DNA from 3 places in the Specibacter sp. AOP5-B1-6 genome. Region 3 is predicted to be linked to each of the others. Evidence: predicted binding sites of a transcription regulator. Region 3 holds the regulator's gene; each other region holds the start of a gene.
The links. The regulator LexA, encoded in region 3, represses DNA repair genes until DNA is damaged. The targets are predictions, from matches to a motif close to TCGAACANNTGTTCGA.

Region 1 (4,282 bases), on a different contig from region 3:
CCGCCACCTCCTTCTCCCTGTCCGAGGCGGGCATTGAGGAATTCAACCGGCACGTGGACTTCTACCGTGAACGGATTGTGCTGCGCACCCAGGAGATCTCCAACCACCCTGAGCTGATCCGGCGCCTCGGCTGTGTTGCACTCAATGGCATGATCGAGGCCGACATTTACGGCAATGTGAACTCCACGCACGTGGTAGGTTCCCACGTCATGAACGGCATCGGCGGCTCGGGCGACTTTGCCCGCAACGGCTTCCTCGGTGCCTTTATGTCCCCGTCCACGGCGAAGGGCGGCCGGATTTCCGGCATCGTGCCGATGGCCAGCCACGTGGACCACACGGAGCACGACACCATGGTCCTGATCACGGAGCAGGGGCTGGCCGACCTGCGCGGTTTGTCCCCGAAGCAGCGCGCCCGCGTCATCACCGAAAAGTGTGCGCACCCCGACTACAAGCCGATGCTGGAAGACTACTTTGCGCGCGCCTCGCGTGACTCCTACGGCAAGCACACCCCGCACCTGCTGGGCGAGGCGCTGTCCTGGCACCAGCGCTACATCGAGACCGGGGACATGCGCCCGTAGGCGGTTGCCTCCCCGCCCGGTGAACCCACCGGATGCGTGCCCGGGGCACCCAAGTCCGGCAGCCGCCGTCGGCCGTGTCCGGAAAAGCCGTGGCGCAACTCGACATCGCTGCCTCCCGTGGGCACAATGAAAGCTCAGCTAACTGGAGGGGGCGATCATGGCGTATCCCATGTCGCGCGCGGTCCCGGGCACGGACACGGTGCCGCTGCCCACCTCCCCGGTGGTGTGGGCCGGCTACGTGATGAAAACCCTGCGCTCCTGCATTTTGGTGGCATTCCTCTGGGCGCTGGCCGTGGCGATGCTCGGATTCTTCTCGCCTTTTGAAATCAGCCGCGTGTTCGACGACGTCGCCCACTTTGTGCCGGCCCTGCTGTTCGTTGTTGGCCTGGTGGGGGCTCTTGGTCTGGGAAACCAGATCGGCAAGGACTTCAAGCACGTGCTGGGGTATGGGGTGGTCAAGCGCACCTCCGACCACCATGGACACACGGTTGTGTCGCGGCGCGGCAGGCGGTTGGCCCACGCCTCCGTGCTGACGGGCCTCCTTGCCGGCTGCATTGGTGCTGCCGTCATCCGCGCTGTCACCGAACACTGGCTCGGTTTCCTGCTGCTGGCAGGGCTGGCGGTGCTGCTGCTGGTGCCCGCGATCAAGGTCTTCAGGCTGGCCAAAATCATGTGGCGGCAGGCCAAGGTGGAACAGCGGACGCACCGGGACATTGTGGCCGGCGGGGACCATTCGGTGGGCACTGTGGTGGCGGTGACGAACGAGCGATTCATTGTCGACAACAGGGCAATGTTTCACGTTGAGCTGGAATACCGGACGGGAGGTCGGCTGGAAAGCAGCCGGATCCGGTTCTTTGACTATCCTGTCTGGGCGCCGGCCATCGGCAATGAATTCGATGTGTGGACGGACCCCGAGCGGCCCTTTGTCGAGGAACGGATCCTGCTTGAGCGCCGGTACCTCGGACAGAATTTTGTGAACATCGCTGACGAACCTGTGCCGGGGGAGCACGTCAGCGACGAGGACGCCGCAACCCGGCCGGAGCCAGGCCCGGACGGCACAGTGGCTGGCAGCGCGGCGTTGGGCATGCGCTACGTTCCCCAGTGGATGGCAGATGAAACCCATCCCGACGGCCCGTCAACTCCCCGGGCCGCACGGCGGACCCGCTTTCTGATCGGCATTCCGCCAAACCTGATTGCCGTGCTCGCCTTGGCCGGCACGCTGCTGGTTCCGTCCATGGTCGACGACGTCCCGTGGTGGACGCTGGCCGCCCTCTGGCTCTATACCGTGCTGACCATCATCAACGCCGCCGTGTATTGGCAGTTCATGATGCGCCGGCGCTGGTTCATCCGCTCCGGGGTGTCGTTCGGGGCCACGGAGGCGGCGGTCTTTGTCGGATTCTTTGCCGCCGCATTCTCCATGCTCACCACGCACACCTTGGTGTTTGGCCCATTGAACCGCGAAATCCCGTGGACGCCCGCGCACGTGCTGACCTGGGCCGCCGTGATCGGGGCCCTGCTGGTGTTTGAATGGGCCTTCACCAGCAACGCGTGGGCGCTCAAGCACCTCAACGCCGAGTTCCCCGCACCGCCGGAGGCCATCCAAGAGGCGCTGACAAGCCACGACCCGGACGGCATCGACAAGCTTGAACGCGACTACGGTTACCGCGCCGGCGTGTTTCTCTGCGATTAGTGTCCCGCCTCTTTAACTCGGCCTTCATTCGTCTTCAATTCGTTGAATGAGTGCTCGAGTCCATGTGTGGCATGCTCTGGGTGACCAAGGGGCGAACTGATCCCGTGCAGTGATGAACGCGATCGCCCATCCCGATGGATTCGCAGATACAAGTCCCCGAAGGCCTTCATCAGGACGCATCCGCTGAGGAGATCCGTGCGTCATTTAGACGATTATGGACAGGAATCAGGGCCGCGGGGGTGCTAGGAAATATTTTTAGGTAGTTGTGGATAATAGTGTTGCTTTCCACACATTTGAGATATGCTTGTGGTATGGGTAGTTCAGTGAATTTCCCGGTTGGCCGGGATGGTTCATCCACCACAGTGAGTGTGGCGGACCTGATTGCTGGACTTGCTCTTCCTTCCATTGAACCCCTTGGCACTGACATTGCTGCGATGGCCGGGTTGCCCGATCTGCCGGTTCCCGATCCCCGCCACTGCGGCCCCCGTCGCGGCGCTGCTGACACTGCCCAGCCAGCCGCTGCTGAAGCCGTTGACCCCGCCGCTACTGTCCCCGACGGTGCTGGCGCCGGGTCTGCCGCTCTTCGTTCCCCTGTTGCTGGCCCATCTGCTGGTGTTGGTGTTGTGGAGTCCCGTTTGGAGGGGGCGCGGGCGTTGATGGATGGTTGCACTGACGCGATTGCGGCGTTGCATAAGCATCAGAATCAGTGCGCGGCGCTGGCGGCTGTGTTGATAGCCCGTTTAGAGTCCACGGCTGTTCTTGAGGGCGGCATTCTTGCTGTTGATTCCTGGCAGTACGATATCTCGCTGATGTCGATGCGGGCTGACTTGGCCGGGATCTTGTCGGTGTCCGAGGGGGTGGCGGGGCAGTTGATTCTGCATGCGGGCACGCTCGTGAACTATTTGCCGGCCACGATGGAGTCCTTGAGCAGTGGCTGGTTGGGGTGGGACTACGCGGTCATCATCGCCCAGGAAACGAGTCTGCTGCGTGAAGCAGGCCTGGCCCAGGAAACTGTTGATGCTTTTGAGCAGGTCTTGCTCGGCAAAGCTGCCGGCGCCACGCTGCCGAGTTTCCGGGAGAAGGCCCGGCGCCGCCGGGAACGGTTCTACCCGGAAACGATCACTCCCAAGACGCGGCGTGAGTATAGCCAGCGGCGGTTGGGTGTTTCTCGTGCCCGGGACGGGATGTCGTGGTTGAGCTTGTATGCACCAGCACCGACCGTGGAGGCTATTTGGGCTCAATGCACTCTGACTGCCCAGGCAGCCCAGGGACCCCACGAAGAGAGGACCCTGACCCAGCTCAGGGCTGATGTCGCCGCGGCCCTGCTGCTGAACCAGTCCATGGCCGAAAACCAGATCTACGCCCCCACCCAACCCAACACCACCAATACCGCCGGCACCGCTGATGGCACTTCCAATGCCGCCACCACCACTGACGGCACTTCCAATACCGCCAGCACCGCCGCTGAGGGCACCACCACTGATGGCACACCTAACGGCGCCGGCGCGGGGACTGGGCCCGCTGCAGCTAACGGCGCTGCGGATGCTGCCGGTACCGCCACTGGTGATGCTCAGGGTCCGTGGTTCGCGCCAGTGGACCCGGCCGCCGACGGGGTCCCCCTGGACCCCGGCCCGGAACCAGAGCCAGACCCGGCCCCAGAGCCCGTCCCGATCCGTGATCGTGGCCCGGACTGGGACTATGTAGCCCGGCGGGACCGTGGTGTGGTGGATGTTCCTGACAGGTGGGTGCCTGTCTTTGACGACCCGGACTATTCCGATCCCGGCTTCAAGGACCCCGATATCCGCAACGGTCCCGATTGGGACCCCGCAGCCATCCCGCCAACCCTCACACCACCCCCGTCAAGCGCCGACAACGCAATCACGACCGCCGACAGCGCCAGTAGCAGTGCGAACTTGGCCTCAATTACCGGTGGTGAGGGGACAACTGCGAGCAACACCACCAACAATGCGAATATCGGCACCAACAACGGCGCCAGCGGCGCCGGTGCCAGCAC
Region 2 (4,282 bases), on a different contig from region 3:
GTCCAAAAGGAACTTCAGCCGGGCCTGGATCTCCTTCAGGACCTGGCTGGCGATCTGGGCCTCGCGGCCGGTCAACACCAGGTTGGAGAGGAACTCAAAGCAGTCACGCATGGACAGCGCACAGACTTCGGCAATGGACTTGCCGTTGATCAGCACCGAGAGTGACGCCGGGTTCAGGCGTGCGCCGCCGCAGGCAGGGCAGGGAATCTGGCGCATGTATTCTTCGTAGCGGTCCCGGGCCGAATCCGACTCCGTCTCGGTGTGCTTGCGCTGAATGTACTGGACGGCACCCTCAAAACCGGTGCTGTACTTGCGTTCGCGGCCAAACCTGTTCTTGTACTGCACCACAACCTTGTGGTCCTTGCCGTACAGAATGGCCGTGCGGGCGTCGGTGTCCAGCTTGTTCCACGGGGTTTCCAGCTTGAAATCCAGGTCCGCGGACAGCCCCTCCAGCAGCCTGTTCCAGTACTCGGTGGTGGCTGTGCCCAGCGACCACGGGGCAATGGCGCCCTCACGCAGGGACAGGAACGGGTTGGGGACGACGAGTTCCTCATCAACCTCAAGCTTGCTGCCGATGCCGCTGCAGGCAGTGCAGGCACCGAAGGGGTTGTTGAAGGAAAATGACCGCGGCTCGATCTCGTCGATGGCCAGCGGGTGCTCGTTGGGGCAGGCCAGGTTCTCCGAGAAGGAGCGGATGCGGCCGCGATCGTCAGTCTCCAGGTCGACCAATTCAGCCAGGATGCGGCCGTCGGCCAGGCCCAGTGCGGTTTCCACGGAGTCGGTGAGGCGCTGCTGGATGCCGTCCTTGACCACCAGGCGGTCAACAACAACCTCGATGGTGTGCTTGAACGTTTTCTTCAGCTTGGGCGGATCCGACAACTGGACCTGTTCGCCGTCGACCTTGGCGCGGGAGTAGCCCTTGGCCGTCAGCTCCTTGAACAGCTCGACAAATTCGCCCTTGCGGTCCCGCACCACGGGGGCAAGGACCTGGAAGCGGGTGCCGTCCGGCATTTCCAGCAGCTGGTCAACGATCTGCTGCGGCGTCTGCTTGGCGATGGGCTCACCGCACACGGGACAGTGCGGCGTTCCCACGCGCGCCCACAGCAGGCGCATGTAGTCGTAGATCTCGGTGATTGTGCCCACGGTTGAGCGCGGGTTCTTCGACGTCGATTTCTGGTCGATGGACACCGCCGGCGACAGGCCCTCGATGAAGTCAACGTCGGGCTTGTCGACCTGGCCAAGGAATTGCCGGGCATAGGCCGACAACGACTCAACGTAGCGGCGCTGGCCCTCGGCAAAGATAGTGTCAAAGGCCAATGAGGACTTCCCCGAGCCCGATAGGCCGGTGAAGACGATCATGGAGTCGCGGGGCAGGTCAAGGTCGACGTTGCGCAAGTTGTGCTCGCGGGCGCCCTTGACAACCAGGCGCGACAGATCCGGGCGTTGGACAATTTCAGGGGTTACAGACTGGGCCATTGTTTCCTTCACATCACTGGCTGCCGCGCCGCCGGCGGATCTTCAACTGCCGTCCGCGGCGTGGCAATGGCACGGCCGCAAGTCCGCCGCGCGTTGCATTCATTCGTTAGTATAATCGAAAGTTCGTTCGAACGTGTGCCCGAACGATTCCGGCGGTGGGTGACGTCAATTGCGTTCAACGGCCGCCGTGACTATGCGCAGCGCCTGTGCCTGTGGCACACCAAGTTCACGCACGACGGCGGCGAAGGAGTCCGCCGCTGCTGCCACCTGGGCGGCAATCTTGTCCCCGCCGGAGGCTATTGCCGTGCCGCTGCGGCCGGCGGTCACCACAATGCCGGCCTGTTCCAGTTCGCGGTACGCCCGGGCCACAGTGTTCGCGGCCACACCCAAATCCGTTGCCAGCGCCCGCACCGAGGGCAGTTTTGTGCCAACAGCCAGCTCGCCGGACGAGGCCAGATCCAACACCCGCAGCCTGACCTGTTCGAAGGGCGGCACCGTCGACCCGGTGTCGAGATGCCAGCGGCGCATCAATATTTCCATGGCATTCATGTCTGACTCACCTCTTCCACCATCGGATCCCCGAATTGGCTCATGTACAGATCGTAGTAGAAACCCCGGCGCGCCAACAGTTCGTCATGGCTGCCTTGTTCAATGATCCGGCCGTGGTTCATGACGAGGATCAAATCCGCGTCCCGGATGGTTGAGAGCCTGTGGGCAATGACGAAGCTTGTCCGGTTCGCCCGCAGCCTGTTCATGGCCTGGCGGATCAACACCTCCGTGCGGGTGTCCACCGAGCTGGTGGCTTCATCCAAGATCAAGATGCCCGGATTTGCGATCCACGCCCTGGCAATGGTCATGAGCTGGCGCTGCCCCTGGCTCAGCCCGCCGCCGTCGTCGTCAGTTAAAACGGTGTCATAGCCATCCGGGAGGGACCGCACAAAGTGGTCGACATGGGTGGCTTCGGCAGCCTCGACAATGTCGGCCTCGGTGGCGCTGAGCCGGCCATAGGCCAGGTTGTCCCTGATTGTGCCACCGAAGAGCCACGCGTCCTGGAGGACCATGCCGAACTGGCTGCGCAGATCTTCGCGGGTCAGGTGCGCCGTGTTGACGCCGTCCACCGTGATGGTGCCTGAGTCAATCTCGTAGAAGCGCATGAGCAGGTTCACCAGCGTGGTTTTGCCCGCACCGGTGGGGCCCACAATGGCCACAGTTTCGCCGGGCTCCGCGACGAGCGACAAGTCCTTGATCAGCGGCTCGTCGGGGCTGTAGGCAAAGTTGACGTGGTCAAACACCACCCGTCCGGCTGGTTGCCCGAGCCGCGCGGCAGGGCTGTGGTCCGGGGTTTGCTCCTCGGCGTCGAGCAGCTCGAAGACGCGCTCGGCGGATGCCACGCCGGACTGCAGCAGGTTGATCATGCCGGCCAGCTGGGCCATGGGCTGGCTGAACTGGCGGGAGTACTGGATGAAAGCCTGGACGCTGCCAATGGTCAGGGTGCCCTGGGCCACCTGGATGCCGCCCAGCACCGCGACGACCACATAGTTGAGGTTGGCGACAAAGTTTGTGCCCGGCATGATGATGCCGGAAATGAACTGTGCCTTGGCGCTCGATTCGTACAGGTAGTCGTTGGACTCCCGGAACTTTTCAATGGCCGCCTCCTGCTGGCCGAAGGCCTTGACGATCTCATGGCCCGTGAACATTTCCTCCACATGCCCGTTCAGCTCCCCGGTGCTCTTCCACTGCGCCGCGAACTGCACCTGCGAACGCTTGGCCACCAGGACCGTCATCACGGCGATGATGGGCACCACGAGCAGGGAGATGCCGGCCAGGATCGGCGAAATGGAAAACATCATGGCCAGCACACCGCACACGGTGAGCACCGCGATCAGGATCTGTGTCAGCGTTTGGTTCAGTGTTTGGGAGAAGTTGTCGATGTCGTTGGTGACCCGGGACAGGACGTCGCCGCGGGATTCCTGCTGGAAGTGCGACATGGGCAGGCGGTTGAGTTTTTCCTCAATGTCCCGGCGCAGCCTGTACATGGCCCGCTGGACGATGCCCGTGGTGATGTAGCCCTGGGACCAGTTGAAGAAAAACGCCGCCACATACAGGCACAAAACGATGGTGAGCACGGCACCCAGGGCCTGGAAGTCAAGTCCCTGGCCCGGGACGACGTTCATGGCTGAGAGCATGTCGGCCAGCTGCCCCTGGCCTCCGGCCCGCAGAGCGTCCACGGCCTGGCTCTTCGTGGTGCCGGCCGGGAACTGTTCAAGCATCTTGCCCACGACGCCGTCAAAAATGATGTCGGTTGCGTTGCCAAGGATTTTGGGTGCCACAACAGACAGGCCCACGGAGACGGCTGCCATGGCAACGACGGCAGCCATGCGCATTTTGTCGGGGACCATGAGTCGCAGGATTCGCTTGAGGCTGGGCCCGAAGGACAGTGCTTTTTGTGGCGGGCCGCCGCGCCCTCTCATCATGCTCATGCGTTGCTCCCCCGGCCTTCGGTGGCTGCGTCCTCTGTGCTGAGTTGGGACGTGACGATCTCTTGGTAGGTCGGACACGTTTGGAGCAGTTGTTCGTGCGTGCCTTGGCCCACCAGGCGTCCTTCGTCCAGCACCAGGATGTTGTCTGCGTCCTTGATGGTGCCCACACGCTGGGCGACGACGAGCACGGCTGCGTCGCGGGTCACGGGTTTGAGCGCCGCCCGCAGTTTTGCGTCGGTGGCGTAGTCCAGGGCGGAGAAGCTGTCGTCAAACAAGTACACCGACGGCTTGGCCGCAATGGCGCGGGCTGTGCACAGGCGTTGGCG
Region 3 (4,282 bases):
AACAGTCCCGCAACAAGGCTTTATTCAACGCACGACGGCGTCAGGCAACCGTGCCTTGGGCGGCGAGAATGCTGCGGAGCCCGGTCAGGAACGCGCTGGTTTCAGCTTCCGTGCCGGCGGTGACGCGCAGATGGCCGGGTATGCCGACGTCGCGAATGAGAACACCCTTGGCCAGCAGCGCTTCCCACACCTCATGGGGGTTTTCCAGGCCGCCAAAGAAGACGAAGTTGGAGTCTGAGGGAGCGGGAGTCAGTCCCAGGCCGGTCAGTTCGGCGACAATGCGGTCGCGCTGGACCTTGATCTGCTCAACGTTGGCCAGCAGGGACGCTGAATTGCGCAGTGCGGCCACGGCTGTCGCCTGGGTGATGGCCGAGAGGTGGTAAGGCAGCCTGACCAGTCGCAGCGCGTCTGTGACTTCAGGGGCGGCGGCCATGTATCCCAGCCGGGCGCCGGCCATGGCGAAGGCCTTGCTCATGGTGCGTGAGACGACAAGGCGGGGGCGGCCTTGGAGGAGGTTCAAGGCGCTGGGCGTGCCTGCGTGGGAGAACTCCGTATAGGCCTCATCCACGATCACGATGGCCTGCGAGGCCTCCCCTGCTTCATAAACAGCTTTCACAACGTCCAGGCCCAGGGCGGTGCCGGTGGGGTTGTTCGGTGAGCACAAAAGAACAATGTTGGGCGCCTGCTCGCGAACCTGCTCGGCTGCCGACTCGGCGGACAGGCTGAAGTCGGGTGCCCGCTCTCCGGCGAGGTAACCGGTTCCGGTGCCGCTGGCCAGCAACGGGTACATGGAGTATGTGGGAGGGAAGCTCATTACGGTGCGTCCCGGACCGCCAAATGCCTGCAGCAGCTGTTGCAGGACCTCGTTTGAACCGTTCGCCGCCCACAGGTTGGTTTCACTGAGCCCGTGGCCCAGGTACGCCGCCAGTTCCTGGCGCAAGACGGTGAATTCCCTGTCCGGGTAGCGGTTCAGGCCGTCAAGCTCGGCCGCCACAGCCGCCAGGATGGCTTCCCGTGCGTCGGCGGGAACGCCAAAAGTATTTTCGTTGACGTTCAGCAGCACCGGCACGTCAATCTGGGGCGCACCGTAGGGGTGCTGTCCGCGCAGATCGTCGCGGAGCGGCAATTGGCCCAAGAGTTCAAACTCATCCATGGCACCAGCTTAATTGGTGACCGGTCCAAATGCCGAAACGCCGACACCATGCGGACACCTTGACAGCGGGTGCGGGGTTTGCGGGCTTCCGCGGCATAGCCAACGGGCGCTGCCACAACAGGCACTGCTTAGGGGGTGGAAGGCACTATTTGGGGAGCGGAACGTACAGGCGCTGACCGGCCTGCAGGACTCCGCTGCCCAGTTCATTGAGCGCCACAATCTCACTGACAACGTCACGAACGTCGCCATTTGGGTTTGAAGCGCTGGCAATGCTCCACAGATTGTCCCCGGGAAGGACCGTGACGGACACGGCGTAATCGGCCAGGTCCACAGCCGTGTACTCTGCGGAGGCCTGGGCCGGGGTGGCAATGGAGCCCAGCCCGATGGCCAAGGCTGCAAAAACCATGACGGCGGCGGTGACAATGGCTGGCACACCAAGGAGCACCAAACGGCCGCGGCGGGTCAACTGGATTCGGGCCTTGTCGCTGCCCTTCAGGTCCGTGTCGGGCCGGATCGGGCCGGGCTGGATTGGGTCGGGCTGGATCATTCCGCGCTTCGCAGATCCAAGCCTTGACGCACTGCCATTGACAGCACCGGCAGTGGCCGGCTGAAAGCGCCACGGTGCAGCATCACCGGCCGTCGAATTGTTTGCGTACCTGCTGCGGGTTCCTGCTGAGATAACCATTGCATTCATGATTTCTGGTCCTTTCGCCGTGGATCAAGATCCCTGGCCATCAACATCCATCGGATCAAATTTCCATGCTTTATATCTTCGATAGAGCGTATGTTCTAGTTAACTACTAGTACAGTTTTAGCACCTATGGACGACACTTGCCAAGGGCTGATAGAACAAATGTTTGAAATTGCTTCGATTGTGGCTTAAACTTGTAAAACAAGGATTGGCCGCTAGATGCAGTCCACCAGCAGGCACTGACATTGTTCAGGGCAGCCACGAAAGGACCCCGGAACCATGGCGCTTCCAGAACCTCCGCACCGCATCCCCCAGGCGCCCAGTCGCGCCGGAATGAAGGGGTTGACCGTCCGGCAAAAGAAGATCTTGGAGTGCATCCAGCGCTCCATCGCCGACAAGGGCTACCCGCCCTCAATGCGTGAAATTGGTGACTCGGTGGGGCTTGCCAGCCTGTCCAGCGTCACGCACCAGCTGAGCCAGCTTGAACGCCATGGCTACTTGCGCCGCGACCCCAAACGTCCCCGGGCCATGGAGGTCCTCATTCCGCTGGTGCTCGACAGCGGCAAGGTTGAGATTGAAGGCGTCAGTTCGCCTTCCAATCTGCGCAGCTCCAACGGCTTGAACTTTGCCGAACTCAGCAGCTCCTCGGACACGGCCTTTGTGCCTCTCGTCGGACGCATCGCGGCTGGCGGGCCCATCTTGGCCGACCAGTCGGTTGATGACATCATGCCGCTGCCCCGGCAGATTGTGGGCAGCGGCGAGCTGTTCATGCTCAGGGTTCAGGGTGACTCCATGATTGACGCTGCCATCTGCGATGGCGACTGGGTGGTGGTGCGCCAGCAAAACACGGCCAACAATGGCGACATCGTTGCTGCGCTCCTTGAAGACGAGGCCACTGTAAAGACCTTTCGGCAACGGGACGGCCACACCTGGCTGCTGCCCCAGAACACGCGCTATGAGCCCATCCTCGGCGACCACGCAACCATCATGGGCAAGGTTGTCTCGGTGCTCCGCAGCCTCTAGCACCAGCCCTGCCGACAGTGCGGCGCCCCAGCCAAGTGGCCGGGGCGCCGCACTGTTCAGTCTTGTTTTGGGCAGCGTGACTTTGCTGTGCCGCTGGCCCGCAGTGGGAGGCCAGGTTATTCGTGTGGGATCCGGAGCTGGCCGTGATCAGCTGAACCAAGAATCCGGTTGCTGCCGGACTACGCTTGATTTTCGCGAAGCCACTCGGATGCTGTAGCGGCGGCCGCTGAGATCTCAGGCCCTGGCCGTCCGGAGACGATCAGGAAACCCACTTGCTGAAGACGAAAAAGTATTTCGTCAAATCAAAGCCCGCTCGACTTGATCAGCGGAAGCAGTCAGGGCGAGCTTCTCCCAGCCGTGCCAGACTCCCAAACTGGCGAGGCCAGTCGATCGATCACTCTCAGAGGACAAATCCCAGTCCAGGACGCCGGCTGGCCGCCCTTGATCCCAAAGGACGTTATGGCCTCCCAAGTCCCCATGGGTACGACATTTGACCCTGACGCAGCGTAAGGCTTTAGCGTGGGGCACATGACAATCAATGTATTGAACACCTCACATGGAATGAGCACTGTGCTGGCCGCCGACGAGGCCAACCGTCCGGAACTACTGCGAAGCATGCTTGCTCCGATGCAAAACATGTTCCGGTATTTCCCTGGTGAAGTCGACCTCGTGCAAATGCATGCGAGGAGCTTTGGATTCCCGCTCAATCGGCGGACAGACGAGGTGCGTGCTGCCCTCAAACTCTTGCAGTCGGCGGATGCGTGGATCCGGATCGAGGGTGCCCTGGCCGACGCCGTCGAGGTTCAGAAGCTCGCCATTCCCGGTATCCAGATCCCCGACATCACATTCCTTCTGGTCCTGGGCGACCCTGACGATGGATATTTCATGGGACCCGCGCGGGGGTTCAGCGGAAATGGCAGTGCCACGGGTTTCATCTCATTTACCCTTTGGCCAACGACGGAAAATCTTGAACGACTGGAGGCGGCAGCTGTCCACGAGCTGAACCACAACTTGAGATACGCACCAGGCGGGGTCATATGGGATCCAAAAATGGTCGCCGTTGGCGAACTAATCGTTTCAGAGGGACTTGCTGACGCATTTTCGCGGCAGCTGTACGGTCCGGCCGGTTACACCCCGATAGGTGTCCCCCACCTCAGCAGTGAGACAGTTTTCGAAAAGGTCGTTTCCGGACTGGACGTCCAAGGCATGCAACACTTCACGGCGTGGGTGCATGGCGATGAGGCAGCCAGCCGATTTGGCACTGACCCCGTCGGTGTTCCCACAGGAGCCGGATACGCGGTCGGCAACCGCCTGGTGGATGCCTACCTTGCCGCTACCGGCAAAAGCGCGGCCGAGGCGCTCCACGCACCCGCTGCTGAACTTGTAAGGGTTGCCCTCAATCCGAGCTAAGTGAC

Region 1: ACT3TS_RS09120 (DUF222 domain-containing protein) is a predicted target of LexA. The motif match lies at 2,311-2,326, and genes of this name have one in related genera.
Region 2: uvrA (excinuclease ABC subunit UvrA) is a predicted target of LexA. The motif match lies at 1,592-1,607, and genes of this name have one in related genera.

What each region holds. Positions count from the first base shown of each region.
Region 1 covers NZ_JBQSVT010000014.1:15,320-19,601, forward strand. Annotated here, with positions in the region: gene ACT3TS_RS09110 (acetyl-CoA hydrolase/transferase family protein) at 1-578, shown strand, start outside; gene ACT3TS_RS09115 (hypothetical protein) at 736-2,268, shown strand; gene ACT3TS_RS09120 (DUF222 domain-containing protein) at 2,580-4,282, shown strand, end outside.
Region 2 covers NZ_JBQSVT010000013.1:33,809-38,090, reverse strand. Annotated here, with positions in the region: gene uvrA (excinuclease ABC subunit UvrA) at 1-1,476, opposite strand, end outside; gene ACT3TS_RS08670 (GntR family transcriptional regulator) at 1,642-2,025, opposite strand; gene ACT3TS_RS08665 (ABC transporter ATP-binding protein) at 2,022-3,956, opposite strand; gene ACT3TS_RS08660 (ABC transporter ATP-binding protein) at 3,953-4,282, opposite strand, start outside.
Region 3 covers NZ_JBQSVT010000001.1:21,067-25,348, forward strand. Annotated here, with positions in the region: gene ACT3TS_RS00120 (histidinol-phosphate transaminase) at 41-1,153, opposite strand; gene ACT3TS_RS00125 (LysM peptidoglycan-binding domain-containing protein) at 1,299-1,847, opposite strand; gene lexA (transcriptional repressor LexA) at 2,124-2,867, shown strand; gene ACT3TS_RS00135 (phosphotransferase) at 3,165-3,395, opposite strand; gene ACT3TS_RS00140 (DUF2268 domain-containing protein) at 3,396-4,277, shown strand.